3 regions of the Leptothrix cholodnii SP-6 genome follow, and region 3 is predicted to be linked to each of the others. Evidence: predicted binding sites of a transcription regulator. Region 3 holds the regulator's gene; each other region holds the start of a gene.

Region 1 (4,883 bases), 2.1 Mb from region 3:
CAGCGACAGGCCGACGATGCGCAGCACGTCGGCATCGCCACTGGAAATCAGATCGACGGCCAGGCCGAGGCTGGCGGCCACCGTGCTCATGAGCGGATTGCGACAGTTGTTACGGGAGTCATGCGGGGCGCGATTCTGCGTGGTCGATCAAGGCGTGGCGATATGTCGTCGTGTGCATATAGAAACGACGTTCCGGGCTGGCCGGTCGCCGCAGCCGCCGTGGCTATGATTCCCGGCATCCTTGTGCTTCGACCGGCCCCTCCCATGCCCGAACTCGGCCCCTCCCCCCTGATTGCCGGCGACACCCACCTGAGCGTGGCCGACGCCCGCTCGGCCATCGCCGCGGCGATCCGCCCGATCACCCGGACGCAGACCGTGCCGCTGATGCAGGCGCTCGGCCGCGTGCTGGCCGCCGACGTGATCTCGCCGATCGACGTGCCCGCGCACGACAACTCGGCGATGGACGGCTACGCGCTGCACGGCGCCGACCTGCCGGCAGCCGGCAGCGTGCGGCTGCGCGTGGTCGGCACCGTGCACGCCGGCGACGTGCCGACGCTGCAGGCGCAGGCCGGCGAGTGCGTGCGCATCATGACCGGCGCGGTGATGCCGGCCGGGCTCGACTCGGTGGTGCCGCAGGAGCTCTGCCGCCGCACGACGGACGGCGAGCACGCCGTGATCGAGATCGACGCCGGCGTACTGCGCCCGGGCGAGAACCGGCGTTTTCGCGGCGAGGACCTGGCGCAGGGCCGCCCCGCCGTGCAGGCCGGGCGGGTGCTGCGGCCGGCCGACATCGGCCTGATCGCCTCGCTCGGCGTGGCCGAGGTGACGGTGTTCAGGCGCCTGCGGGTGGCGGTGTTCTCCACCGGCAACGAATTGCGCGACCTGGGCGAGCCGCTGCCCGCCGGCTGCATCCACGACAGCAACCGCTACAGCCTGATGAGCGCGCTGCAGCGCCTGGGTGTCGAGGTGATCGACCTCGGCCTGGTGCGCGACGACCCGGCCGCGCTCGAGGCCACGCTGCATCAGGCGGTGGCGCAGGCCGACGCCGTGATCACCAGCGGCGGCGTCAGCGTGGGCGATGCCGACTACACCCGCGGCCTGCTGGCCCGACTCGGCGAGGTGGCGTTCTGGAAGGTGGCGATGCGCCCGGGCCGGCCGTTCGCGTTCGGCCCGCTGCGCCGCGACGGCGCCACCGACCCGGCGCCGAGCTGGCTGTTCGCCCTGCCCGGCAACCCGGTCGCCAGCCTCGTCACCTACTACGCCTTCGTGCGCGAGGCGCTGCTGACGCTCGGCGGCGCCAGCGCCGAGCCGCTGCCGGTGCTGCAGGCGCGCTGCGCCACCGCCATCCGCAAGCGGCCGGGCCGCACGGAGTTCCAGCGCGGCCGGGTCCACCGCGACGCCGACGGCGGCTGGTCGGTGCGCCTGACCGGCTCGCAGGGCGCGGGCATCCTGCGCAGCATGTGCGAGGCCAACGCGCTGGTCGTGCTGGGCCACGAGCAGGGCCCGGTGGCGGCCGGCGACCGGGTCGACGTCTGGCTGTTCGACGGCTTGGTGTGACCCCTGATGACGCGTGACACGGCCTGGAACGCCATCGCACCGCAGCATTTGCCGACTGTTTGACGCTGGAGCAGTTTTCGGGGTTCTCCCTGAGCGCAGACAAGCGCAAACACCGGGCTCGAGATCATTTTTGCGGTGATTCCTGCTTGGCACGCTTGCTGCAGTCTGAGGTGACTGAACGGTGGCGGACGTCCGCCGTTGGAACAACCCCACCTCAACGAGGAGACCCCCCATGCGTTTGAAGATGCTCAGCTTGCTGGTGACCGCCAGTCTGGCCACGATGGCCGCCCAAGCCGCCACCCCCGCCGTGACCGACAAGATGATCGAGAACGACGCCAAGTCCACCGGCGACGTGCTCTCGTGGGGCATGGGCACCCAGGGCCAGCGCTATTCGCCGCTCAAGCAGATCAACACCAGCACCGTCGCCAAGCTGGTGCCGGCCTGGAGCTTCTCGTTCGGTGGTGAAAAGCAGCGCGGCCAGGAATCGCAGCCGGTCATCCACAACGGCAAGATGTTCGTCACGGGTTCGTACTCGCGGATCTTCGCGCTCGACGCCAAGACCGGCGCCAAGCTCTGGAAGTACGAGCACCGCCTGCCCGACGGCATCATGCCCTGCTGCGACGTGATCAACCGCGGCGCCGCGCTGTATGACAACCTCGTGATCTTCATGACGCTCGATGCCCAGATCGTCGCGCTGAACCAGGACACCGGCGAAGTGGTCTGGAAGGAAAAGATCGACAACTACGCCGACGGCTACTCGGCCTCGGCCGCGCCGCTGATCGCCGAAGGCCTGCTGCTGACCGGCGTCTCCGGTGGCGAGTTCGGCGTGGTCGGCCGCGTCGAAGCGCGCGATCCCAAGACCGGCGCGCTGGTCTGGACCCGCCCGACGGTCGAAGGCCACATGGGCTACAAGTACGACAAGGACGGCAACAAGACCGAGAACGGCATCTCCGGCACCACCGGCAAGAGCTGGCCGGGCGACCTCTGGAAGACCGGCGGCGCCGCCACCTGGCTGGGTGGCAGCTACGACTCGCGCACCGGCCTGGCCTACTTCGGCACCGGCAACCCGGCACCCTGGAACAGCCACCTGCGCAAGGGCGACAACCTGTTCAGCTGCTCGACGCTGGCCATCGACGTCAAGACCGGCCAGATCAAGTGGCACTACCAGACCACGCCGAACGACGGCTGGGACTTCGACGGCGTCAACGAACTCATCACGTACGACGACGGCGGCAAGGTCCTCGGCGGCAAGGCCGACCGCAACGGCTTCTTCTATGTGCTCGATGCCAAGAGCGGCAAGCTGGAAAACGCCTTCCCCTTCGTCAAGAAGATCACCTGGGCCACCGGCATCGACCTGAAGACCGGCCGTCCGAACTTCGTGCCGGAAAACCGTCCGGGCGATCCGACCGCCAGCGCCGACGGCAAGAAGGGCACCTCGACCTTCGCCGCACCGTCGTTCCTGGGTGGCAAGAACCAGATGCCGATGGCCTACAGCCCGGACACCAAGCTGTTCTACGTGCCCGCCAACGAATGGGGCATGGAGATCTGGAACGAGCCGATCACCTACAAGAAGGGCGGCGCCTACCTGGGCGCGGGCTTCACGATCAAGACGCTCAACGACGGCCCCATCGGCGCGATGCGCGCGATCGACCCGAAGACCGGCAAGATCGTCTGGGAAGCACCGAACAACGCGCCGCTGTGGGGCGGCGTGCTGACCACCGGTGGCAACCTGGTGTTCTGGGGCACGCCGGAAGGCTATCTGCAAGCCGCTGACGCCAAGACCGGCAAGATCGTCTGGAAGTTCCAGACCGGTTCCGGCGTGGTGGCGCCCCCGGTGACCTGGAGCGAAGGTGGCGAGCAGTACGTCGCCGTGGCTTCGGGCTGGGGTGGCGCGGTGCCGCTGTGGGGCGGCGACGTGGCCAAGAAGGTCAACTACCTCGAGCAGGGTGGCTCGGTGTGGGTGTTCAAGCTGATGAAGTGATGCCGGCGCCGGTGTGAACCGGCCTGAATCCGCAGCAATCAGCGGCGACAACGGAAGTTGTCGCCGCTTTTTTCATCCCGCCCAGGAGGCCCTACCGGCCAGTCTCGGCCTGACGCAACAGTTCCAGCAGGTCGGAAAAATCGGATTCGACGCTGTAGAACGTCAGCCAGTCATCCGACGCGAAGCGGTTCTGCAGCGCCGTCAGATCCCATTGGATCGGCACGACGGAGCGTTTCATGTTGCCCATCACGCCGATGTTCGACAGGTTGGACACCTTCGACAGCGCCATGCTCACCTCGATCTCGTCGAGCGCCTTCAAGGCCTGCGGAAAATTCGCCAGCTGCTCGTACGACGCCTTCAGCCTGGCCTGGGCGAACTGGCTGACGTCCGCCACATGGCCGTACAGGATGTGCCGGGCCTGCATCACGTGGGTGGTGATCTCGAACCGGTTGCTGAAGCGCGAGCCCTTGCTCAGTTGCGGCCAGGCGTCGATCAGGTCGTGGCCGACGAACAGCGTCTTGGTCCGGATCCCGCTGACGAGCGCAAAGCCGTTGCGCGTTTCGTCCTGCTGGCCGGACGCACCGAACAGATTGCCGAGGCCCAGACCGCCCGAGCGACTCGAGTCCGTCGCCCAGCGATAGATCAGCACGCCGTTGCTGCGCACGGCATCGACCACGCCCTCGTAATGGGTGTCGAACGATTTGCGGGCGGCGCGGTACGTGTCCCGGGCTGCATCGATCTGAACCTCGGACACCGGCGGCTCGGCGCCGGCCGCCTGCCGCGCCTGCAGCAGCGACAGGTCCGCGCGCTCCTGCACCAGCTCGGCGGCCAGGCTGCCGAGCCGGGTCAGCCGCGTGCGGATCGCCGCCAGGCAGATCTCGGTGCAGTCGTTCGATGCGTCGCCGGCGATCTCGCTCACCAGCTCGAAACTCGCGCCCGGGCTCAGGCCGATGACCGACGCGGGCTTGCGGCTCGGCTTGTAGAAATACAGGCCGCCCACATCGGCAAACGGCAACCAGCCCGGAATCGACGCCACGCGGTACTGCGGGATCTTGACGAAACCCTCCTTGACCGATTCGGTGCTCAGGTCTTCGAGCGACGTGATCAGGCCGCCGGTGCTCGAGCAGGCCGTCAAGGTGGCCAGCGCCACGCAGGCGCCGGTGGTTCTGGGCGATGGCCGTGGTGTCATGACGACTGCCTCCACGCAAACCAGCCTCGCGCGCAGGCTTGGCTTTGTGAGCGATTGTGGTCCGAGCTTGCACATCGACCCACCGCGCGACAGGATGCGGCCCTGCAGCATTTCAGATCGACACACGAGGGCCGCGCAATGATTCTGCGCCGCCAC
Region 2 (4,883 bases), 1.8 Mb from region 3:
CCGCAGAACATCGGCCGCGCCAGCACCAGCGGCATCGAGCTCGAAGCCAAGCTGCGCCTCGACGAGTGGCGCGACGGCGCCGCGCCGGTCGACCTGCGCGGCAACCTGGCGCTGTTCCAGTCACGGGTCGACGGCATCGTCGGCCCCGACAACCGGCTCGACCAGCAGCCCGGCTGGACCGCCAACCTCGGCGCCGACTACCGCCTGCGCAGCTGGCCGCTGACGCTGGGCGGCAACCTGGCGCTGACACCCGGCTATGCGGTGCAGCAGAGCAACGCCCAGCGCTTCGAACAGGACGCCAAACGGGTGCTCGACGCTTACCTGCTGTGGCGCATGAGCCCGGCGACGCAGCTGCGCTTCACGGCCAGCAACCTCGTGGCGCGCGACTTCCACAACATCAGCACCGTCGTCGGCAGCGACGGCAGCAACACCCTGCGGCAGACCGCGCTGAGCACCGATCCGAGCCTGACGGTGTGGGGCCTGCGGCTCGAGATGAAGCTTTGAGCCGCCTCACCAGCTGACGTCGCGATCGGGCGTGGCGCCGATCTTGTGGATCGAGATGTCGGCGCCGTCGAACTCTTCTTCCTGCGTCAGGCGCAGGCTGGTGAACAGGCGGATCGCGCCGTAGACGGCCAAGCCGCCCGCAAACGCCCAGATCACCGCCAGCAGCGTGCCGATCGACTGGCTGGCCAGGCTGACCCCGCCGATGCCGCCCAGCGCCTGCTGGCCGAAGATGCCGCAGGCGATGCCGCCCCAGGCGCCGCACAGGCCGTGCAGCGGCCAGACGCCGAGCACGTCGTCGATCTTCCAGCGGTTCTGGGTCAGGGTGAACAGGCTGACGAAGATCGCCCCGGCCACGCCGCCGACCACCAACGCGCCGGCCGGGTGCATCAGGTCGGAGCCCGCACACACCGCCACCAGCCCGGCGAGCGGGCCGTTGTAGGCGAAGCCCGGGTCGTTCTTGCCCATCAGCACCGCCACCAGCGTGCCGCCGACCATCGCCATCAGCGAGTTGACGGCCACCAGGCCGGAGATCTTGTCGAGCGTCTGCGCGCTCATCACGTTGAAGCCGAACCAGCCCACCGCCAGCACCCAGGCACCCAGCGCCAGGAACGGGATGCTCGACGGCGGATGGGCGCTGATCTGCTGGCGCCCGGCGCCGTCCTTGCGGTATCGACCGGTGCGCGCACCCAGCAGCAGCACGGCGGCCAGGCCGATCCAGCCGCCCACCGCGTGCACCACCACGCTGCCGGCGAAGTCATGGAACTCGGCGCCGAAGGTCGATTTCAGCCAGGCCTGCAGGCCGAACTGCTGATTCCAGACGGCCCCTTCGGACAGCGGATAGATCAGCCCGACGATCACCGCGGTGGCGATCAGCTGCGGGCCGAAGCGCGCGCGCTCGGCGATGCCACCCGACACGATCGCGGGGATCGCCGCCGCAAACGTCAGCAGGAAGAAGAACTTGACCAGCTCGTAGCCATTCTTGGCCGCCAGCGCCTCAGCGCCGGTGAAGAAACTCACGCCGTAGGCCACGCTGTAGCCGACGAAGAAGTAGGCGATGGTCGAGACCGCGAAGTCGACCAGGATCTTGACCAGCGCGTTGACCTGGTTCTTCTTGCGCACCGTGCCCAGTTCCAGAAACGCAAAGCCGGCGTGCATGGCCAGCACCATGATGGCGCCCAGCAGGATGAACAGCGCGTCAGCGCCTTGTTTGTATGAGTCCATGACGAGGAGAGAGAAGGGATGAAAGGATCTCGAGGCCTCGAGCACGCACCGATGCGGCACAAAGCGCACCACTTAAGCAATTCACATACCCATTCAGGTGCACGCTTGCCGGCATGGAATCGGGAGTCAGTGCACCAACCATGCACGCAAGCACATCCGCTGCGCACGAATTGAGTGCTTTTGATCCAACTTGGTGCCAATCTGGATGGCCTTTGCAGATTTCGGGTAAACCCGCGAACTGAAAGAGGCCGCAGCGCCGCCGGACACTACAATGCGCCCCGGCATGCCTGCACCAGTCAGGGCATGACAGTCATTCCTGACTCCCCGCCTCTTCCGATGGGGCCTGAGACTGGCGCTCCCGCAAGGGGAGGCTGCAGGCCAGATCGCCCCGCCCAGAGCGGGAAGCTCCCAACTCCATGACCTTTGACGACCTGGGCCTGGCCCAGCCGATCCTTCGTGCCGTGCACGAAGAAGGCTATTCGATCCCCACCCCGATTCAGGCGCAAGCCATCCCCGCCGTGCTCGCCGGCGGTGACCTGCTGGCCGGCGCACAGACCGGCACCGGCAAGACCGCCGGTTTCACGCTGCCGCTGCTGCACAAGCTCGCCGCGGGCGAGCCGGTCAAGAACCGCAACGGCCGCCCGGCGATCCGCGCGCTGATCCTCACCCCCACGCGCGAACTCGCCGCCCAGGTCGAAGAAAGCGTGCGCACCTACGGCAAGTACCTGCAGCTCACCAGCATGGTGATCTTCGGCGGCGTCGGCATGGGCCCGCAGGTCGACCGGCTGCGCAAGGGCGTCGACATCCTGGTGGCCACGCCCGGGCGCCTGCTGGACCACCACCAGCAAGGCACCATCGACCTCAGCCAGGTGCAGTTCTTCGTGCTCGACGAAGCCGACCGCATGCTCGACATGGGCTTCGTGCACGACATCAAGAAGGTGCTGGCCATCATCCCGGCCAAGAAGCAGAGCCTGCTGTTCTCGGCCACCTTCAGCGACGAGATCAAGGCGCTGGCCGACCGGCTGCTCAACAAGCCGCAGGTGATCGAGGTGGCGCGCCGCAACACCACCGCCGAGACCATCGCCCAGCGCGTCATCAAGGTCGGCCGCGAGAACAAGAAGGACCTGCTGGCCCACCTGATCAAGAGCCAGAACTGGCACCAGGTGCTGGTGTTCACGCGCATGAAGCACGGCGCCAACCGGCTGTGCGAGTTCCTGAACAAGAACGACATCAGCGCGATGGCGATCCACGGCAACAAGAGCCAGGGTGCACGCACCAAGGCCCTGGCCGAGTTCAAGACCGGTGACCTGACGGTGCTGGTGGCGACCGACATCGCCGCGCGCGGCATCGACATCGACATGCTGCCGCACGTCATCAACTACGAGCTGCCCAACGTGCCGGAAGACTACGTGCACCGCATCGGCCGCACCGGCCGCGCCGGCGCGCAGGGCGAGGCGCTGTCGCTGGTGTGCGTCGACGAAGAAGGCTTCCTGGCCGACATCGAGAAGCTCATCAAGCGCAGCATCGCGCGCGAGGTGGTGGCCGGTTTCGAGCCCGATCCGGGCGAGCGTGCCGAGCCGATCCAGGTGGGTCGCCGCACGCTCAACGGTGCTCCGCGTGGTGCACACCGCCCGTCGGGCAACGGTGCGCCGAAGCCGACCCATCGTGGTGGCAACTCGTCGGCACCGCGTTCGAGCGCCGGACATGCCTCGGGAAATGGCAATCACTCGGCACATGCCCGTCCGGCTGGCCAGCAACCGCGCTCCGGTCAGCCCAACGGCGCCGGTCGCAGCAGCCAGGGCACGGCACAACCGGGTGCGCTGAACCGCACGCCGCCGCGCTCACGCAACGGCTGATCGCCCGATCCGTGCCCGGAACGTCCGGGCAGCCCGCGCAGCTTCAGCCGGCGCGGGCGCTGCTGCCAAGCCAGGCGCCGTAGAGCGCGCGCATCGCCAGGCGCTGGAAAGGCGCCGGCGGCACGCGCGGCGCATGTTCGCGCTTGAGCTGCCAGGTCGGCCACACCGGCGACTTGGCGCGGCGCACCAGACGTCGCATGCCCGCAGCGGCACTGGCACAGGCTGCCGAGACGTCGTAGCCCAGATGGCGAAAGAACGACTGCGTGACGAGGTCGTCGCTCGGCAACTCGAATGCCAGGCTCGGCGCCCCGCAGGCACACGCCACTTCTTCGCAGTAACTCACGAGCGCGCGGGCCACGCCCTGGCCGCGCAGGGCCGGCAGCACGCCCAGTTGCGTCAGCAAGGTGACGCGACAGCCGGGCTGGACCTCGAAGCGGACCATGCCCACCAGCCCTTCGGCCGTGAAGGCCACCGCCAGGCAATGCCGCTGGTCACGCAACCAGTGGCCGTAAGTGGCCTCGTCGATGTGCGGAAACACGCTGCACATCAAGCCCTGCAGACGGGCCCAGTCACGTATTCGCGCCGCCCGAACCCGCACCGCGGCACCCGGAGCGGGCAAGCCTGAGTCGAGAAAGGCGGGAAGCGAAGACATCGAGATCTCCAGAAAGGCGGAATCGCTGGCGTGTGATTGTTCACAAGAACAACGATTTGATCATGACACGTGACGGCGTGTAACACCAGCACAAATGATGGGTTTCTTTCCCATTGGGCTGGATCAAACCCGTGCGTGACGCAGGGCATGACGGCCTGGCGCCAGCAGGCTCATGGCGCGCCCGGCCGTCGGCTGCGGACGATCTGCAGCCGATTCGAAACGGGCGGCTGTTGCGCCAGTGCAACTGGAACCCGTCGACCGCCCGTTGAAGCGGTCCGCCCGGCCCCGGTATCAGGGACGCGAGCCGTCGTTGAAATCGGCCGGCAGCGGCTTCTTCTGCGCGGGACGGGCCTTGGCTTTCTTCGCCTTCGCCGCGGCCTTGGCGGCGGACGCCTTCTTGCCAGCCAGCGCGGTCTTCTGGCGCTGGGCACTCGACTTCGCGGTCGATTTCCCGGCAGCCGCCTTACGGGCTGCAGCCTTCTTGGTGGCGGCCTTGCTGGCCGTCTTCTTCTTGACCGTCGCCTGCTTCGCAGGCTGCACCGGAGCCGCGGCCTGGCTGGTCAAGCGCGGCCGCTCGGCCATGGCATTGCCCAGTGCCGGAGCGGGCGCAACCGGCGCAGGAGCGGCAGCGACCGGCGCCGGCAGGGCCG
Region 3 (4,883 bases):
GCGGCCTGCGCGCGCTGGCCCTGACCGATCAGCTGGTGGCACGGGTGCGCAAGGGCGCCTGATGTCGCTCGCCCCGGGCCATGTCCCGGGGCTGATCGGGCGCCAGACCGGCCTGGACAGGTTCCGGGCCGTTGTCACTGCGGGCCCGGGCACTAGGCTCTGGCTGCAGGATGCAGGTAGAATTCCTGCAATATCCATGCCGCCATGAACACACAGTTTTCAGTCCTGTCCCCTGCCGCGTCTGATGCGTCGTGCGTCGCCGCGCGAGAGCCGGGCGTCGATCGGGCTGGCCGGCGCGGTGCGGCAGGCTGGGCGGTCGCCCTGCTGTTGTCGGCGCTGGCCGTGACGGCCCAGGCCGAACGGGCCGACCGGGATCTGCCGCTGGAGTTCAATGCCGGCCAGCTCAAGATCGACGGCAAGCGCAAGCTGCAGCTGCTGACCGGCGGCGTCGAGATCACCCGCGGCACGCTGATCCTGAAGGCCGACCAGATCGAGTTGCGCGAGACGCCCGCCGGCCAGCTGGCGGTGGCATCGGGCAGCGAGGCGCAGCCCGCCACGTTCAGGCAGAAGCGCGACGGCCTCGATGAAGTCATCGAGGGCCAGGCCCGGCGCATCGAATACGACACCGTCAGCCAGACCGTGCGATTCAGCCAGCAGGCGCAGGTGCGTCTGCTGCGCGCCGGCGTGCTGGCCGACCAGATCAGCGGCCAGACCATCGTCTACGACCACGGCCGCGACGCGATCGAGATCCAGGGTGGTGCGGCCGACGGCAGCAGCGGCGGGCGGGTGCGCGGCATCGTCACGCCGCGCCCGGCCGACGCGGCGGGAGTCAAGCGTTGAACTCGCCCGGCCCGGCGAACGAGAAGCTGGCGCAGCCGGCCCGGGCGGGCCGCAACGGCGCGTCGAGCCGGCTCGAAGCCGACGGCCTCGAAAAGAGCTACGGCGCGCGCAAGGTGGTCAAGGACATCCACCTGGCCGTCAACAGCGGCGAGGTGGTCGGCCTGCTGGGCCCCAACGGCGCGGGCAAGACCACCAGCTTCTACATGCTGGTCGGCCTGGTGCGCGCCGATGCCGGACAGATCCGCATCGACGGCGCGCCGGTGCAGCGCCTGCCGATCCACCAGCGCGCCCGCATGGGGCTGTCGTACCTGCCGCAGGAGGCGTCGATCTTCCGGCGCCTGACGGTCGAGGAGAACATCCGCGCCGTGCTCGAACTGCAGCAGGACGCCGAAGGCCGCCGCTACAGCGCGCAGCGCATCGAGCAGATGCTCGACGGCCTGCTGGCCGACCTGTCGATCGAGAAGCTGCGCGAATCGCCCGCGCCGGCGCTGTCGGGCGGTGAGCGCCGACGCGTCGAGATCGCCCGTGCGCTGGCCACGCAGCCGCGCTTCATCCTGCTCGACGAGCCGTTTGCCGGCGTCGACCCGATCGCGGTGCTCGAGATCCAGCGCATCATCGGTTTCCTCAAGGCGCGTGGCATCGGCGTGCTGATCACCGACCACAACGTGCGCGAGACGCTGGGCATCTGCGACCGCGCCTACATCATCAGCGAAGGCCGGGTGCTGGCCGAAGGCACGCCCGCGGCGATCGTCGAGAACCCGGACGTCCGCAAGGTCTACCTCGGCGAACATTTCCGCATGTAATCAAGAAGGCCGGCAACCCGTGAAACCATCCCTGCAGGTCCGTCTTTCGCAGCATCTGGCGCTGACGCCCCAGTTGCAGCAGTCGATCCGGTTGCTGCAACTGTCGACCCTCGAGCTGCATCAGGAAGTCGAGCAGATGCTCGAACAGAACCCCTTCCTCGAGGCCGAAGAAGACAGCCCCACGCCCGAGAGCCAGGTCATCCAGGAGCGCAGCGCCCCGACCCAGGAAGAGTCCCGCTACGACGCCGACACCGGTGCCGCCGATGCGGCCCACGAAGCCGGCGTCGGCGACCCCGAGCCGGTGAGCGTCGAGCAGCTCGACTTCGGTGCCGGCGAGTCGCGCGAAGACTGGGACAGCGGCCACGACCGCGAGGACTTCAACAGCCTGTCGGACACCCCCGCGGCGCGCAACGGCGCCAACGAGGACGACGACAGCGACTGGAGCGAGCGCTCCACCTTCACGCCCAGCCTGCCCGATCACCTGCGCGGCCAGCTGCTGGGCATGCGCCTGGCCGGCGAGGACATGCTGCTGGTCGAGTCGCTGATCGACTCGCTCAACGAGGACGGCTACCTGGCCGACACGCTCGAGGAGATCGCCGAACGGCTGGCCTTCGGCATCGAGGCCGGTGCGGTCGTGACCGGCGACGCGATCGACCCGGTCGAGGCCGCGACGATGCGCGAGGAGCTGATCGACCGCCTGCGCTGTGCGCTCGGCTGGCTGCAGAGCCTGGAGCCGACCGGCGTCGGCGCGCGCGACCTGCCCGAGTGCCTGGTGCTGCAGCTGCGCGAGCTCGACCCGAGCCCGGCGCAGGCCGCCGCCATCCGCATCTGCCAGCACCACCTCGACCTGCTGGCGCGGCGCGACATCAAGAAGCTCGTCACCGCCGTGGCCGCCGACGAGGCGCTGATCCGCGAGGCGCAGACGCTGATCGTCGCGCTCGAGCCCAAGCCGGGGCGGCGCTTTGCCCGCGCCGAGGCCAACATCGTCGTGCCCGACGTGATCGTGCAGAAGGCCGGGCGTGGCTGGCGGGTGGTGCTCAACCCCGACGTCATGCCCAAGCTGCGCATCAACGACATGTACGCCCAGGTGCTGCGCCAGCACCGCAGCCAGCGCGGCGGTGCCACGAATGGCGGCGGTGACGGTGGCGCGATGCTGTCGTCGCGGCTGCAGGAGGCGCGCTGGTTCGTCAAGAACATCCTGCAGCGCTTCGACACCATCCAGCGTGTCTCGCAGGCCATCGTCGAGCGCCAGAAGGGCTTCTTCACGCACGGCGAGATCGCCATGAAGCCGCTGGTGCTGCGCGAGATCGCCGACGAGCTGGGGCTGCACGAGTCGACCATCTCGCGCGTGACGACGGCCAAGTACATGAACACGCCGTTCGGCACCTTCGAGCTCAAGTACTTCTTCGGCAGCTCGCTCAACACCGATGCCGGCGGCAACGCGTCGAGCACCGCGGTGCGGGCGCTGATCAAGCAGTTCGTGGCGGCCGAGGACCCCAAGAAACCGCTGTCGGACAGCCAGCTGAGCACCATGCTCGAAGAGCAGGGCATCCAGGTGGCGCGCCGCACGGTGGCCAAGTACCGCGAGGCGCTCAAGATCGCACCGGCGAACCTGCGCAAGGACATCTGAGCCGACGATCACTGCACCTGCGCGGTGCAGTCGGTGTGCCGCCCTGAGCCATCCTGTCACGTCGCGGTGCGCGTCGGCGATGTCCGCGCGCGGTACCGTCGGAGACCATCTGCCGGCTCGAGCGTGCCGCGGTTCGTGCAGTGGCCAGGCCGCTCCGGACATACCCTCGGATTCGATCCCGAACCCCCAAAACGGACACGTTTGGGTTCAATTTTGCGTGTTTTCACGGATCGGGCGGCACGTCATCTGCATGGACCATGGCATGGGAGCAAACATGGCCATGAACGACACAACCCGACTGCGGATCGCGATCCGCATCCACGATCTCGTGCTGCACGAACTCGGCGAAGACGTCGACATCGCGCTGATGCTGGGCCCGGCCGAATACGCCCGCGCGGTGCTGAGCCTGTGCCGCTCCTGCGGCAGCGACGAACTGGCCCGGCTGGGCGAGCAGTTCCGGCGTGCCAGCGACGAGGACACGCAGCGCCAGCGCAGCCAGCAGATCACCCGTTACACCGACGCCGGCGACCGCGCCGCGTTCGCGCAGCCGCGCCCCTGAGCGCGATTGCGGGCCGGCCGTTCAGCGGTCGCCGCTCAGCCAGCGGTCGATCTGCGACTTGCGGTCGTTGCCCCAGAAGGGTTCGCCGTCGACGATGAAGAACGGCGCGCCGAACACCCCCGCGGCGATCGCCGCATCGTTTTCACGCCGCAGCTTGTCCTTCCAGATCGGGTCGGCGCACACCTGCGCGGCCTGTTCGGCCGGGATGCCGAACTCGGCCGCCAGGCCGGTCAGCGCGCTCATGTTGCTCAGATCGACGCCGCGGGTGAAAAACGCCCGCAGACCGGCACGGGCCCAGTCGGTGGCGCGCGCCGGATCGGTGGCGTCGAGCCACCAGAACAGCCGAGCCGCGTTCTGGGTCGGGATCGGGAAGGGCGAAGGCATCACGTACGGCACCCCTTCCATCCGCGCCGATCGGGCGAAGTCTCGCAGTGAGTACTCACGCTTGAGTGGATAGGACACGGGGCTGCGCAGCTCGGCGGCCTGGAACGTCACCCCCAGCAGGATGGCGTGCCAGCGCACCGGGCGGCCGTGGCGTGCGGCCAGGGCGTTGATCCACTCGGAGGCGATGTAGGAGTAGGGCGACGAAAAGTCGAAATAGAAGTCGATGGCGGCGGGGCGGTTCATCCTGTCACCTTAAGTGCGCGCTCGCCTCGCGTCCATCCGGCACAGCCCCGGTTTCGGCGGCTGCGCCACAGCGGGTGGTGGCCACGCGCGCAGTCGCCCGGCCAGCTTGACCGCGATCATGCTGGACGGCGGGCCTGCGCCTAGCATGTGCGGCATGCTCGATCTGTCGATAGCCCTTGCCTGCCTGATCCCGGCGCTGGCCATGCGTCCGTGGCGCGGATTCGGTCCGTCCGGCCCGCCCGGGGCCTGGCTGACCTGGTGGATGCTGATGCCGCTGTTCTGGGGGGCCGACCGGCTTGCCGACAGCGCCGTGCTGCAGCCGCTGTCGGGTGCGCCGCTGCTGGTGCTGATGGCGGGCTGGCCGCTGGCGGTGCTGGCGCTGGTGCCGACCGCGCTGCTGACCGGCTGGCTGGGCCAGCTCGAC

Evidence for each region. Region 3 encodes sigma-54, which starts transcription at its own class of promoters, with help from an activator protein. Its sites were predicted from a motif close to TGGCANGNAANCTGCTTT; they were not measured.
Region 1: the regulator sigma-54 is predicted to act here: its motif matches at 1,705-1,722, upstream of LCHO_RS09065 (PQQ-dependent methanol/ethanol family dehydrogenase).
Region 2: the regulator sigma-54 is predicted to act here: its motif matches at 1,937-1,954, upstream of LCHO_RS13245 (ammonium transporter).

What each region holds. Positions count from the first base shown of each region.
Region 1 covers NC_010524.1:1,955,941-1,960,823, reverse strand. Annotated here, with positions in the region: gene LCHO_RS23355 (ABC transporter permease) at 1-90, opposite strand, end outside; gene moeA (molybdopterin molybdotransferase MoeA) at 265-1,557, shown strand; gene LCHO_RS09065 (PQQ-dependent methanol/ethanol family dehydrogenase) at 1,790-3,538, shown strand; gene LCHO_RS09060 (hypothetical protein) at 3,630-4,883, opposite strand, start outside.
Region 2 covers NC_010524.1:2,908,588-2,913,470, forward strand. Annotated here, with positions in the region: gene LCHO_RS13240 (TonB-dependent receptor plug domain-containing protein) at 1-504, shown strand, start outside; gene LCHO_RS13245 (ammonium transporter) at 511-1,725, opposite strand; gene LCHO_RS13250 (DEAD/DEAH box helicase) at 2,142-3,581, shown strand; gene LCHO_RS13255 (GNAT family N-acetyltransferase) at 3,625-4,233, opposite strand; gene LCHO_RS23730 (hypothetical protein) at 4,525-4,883, opposite strand, start outside.
Region 3 covers NC_010524.1:4,734,186-4,739,068, reverse strand. Annotated here, with positions in the region: gene LCHO_RS21055 (thiol:disulfide interchange protein DsbA/DsbL) at 1-62, shown strand, start outside; gene lptA (lipopolysaccharide transport periplasmic protein LptA) at 205-840, shown strand; gene lptB (LPS export ABC transporter ATP-binding protein) at 867-1,643, shown strand; gene LCHO_RS21040 (RNA polymerase factor sigma-54) at 1,663-3,273, shown strand; gene LCHO_RS21035 (hypothetical protein) at 3,554-3,832, shown strand; gene LCHO_RS21030 (2-hydroxychromene-2-carboxylate isomerase) at 3,854-4,459, opposite strand; gene LCHO_RS21025 (membrane protein) at 4,605-4,883, shown strand, end outside.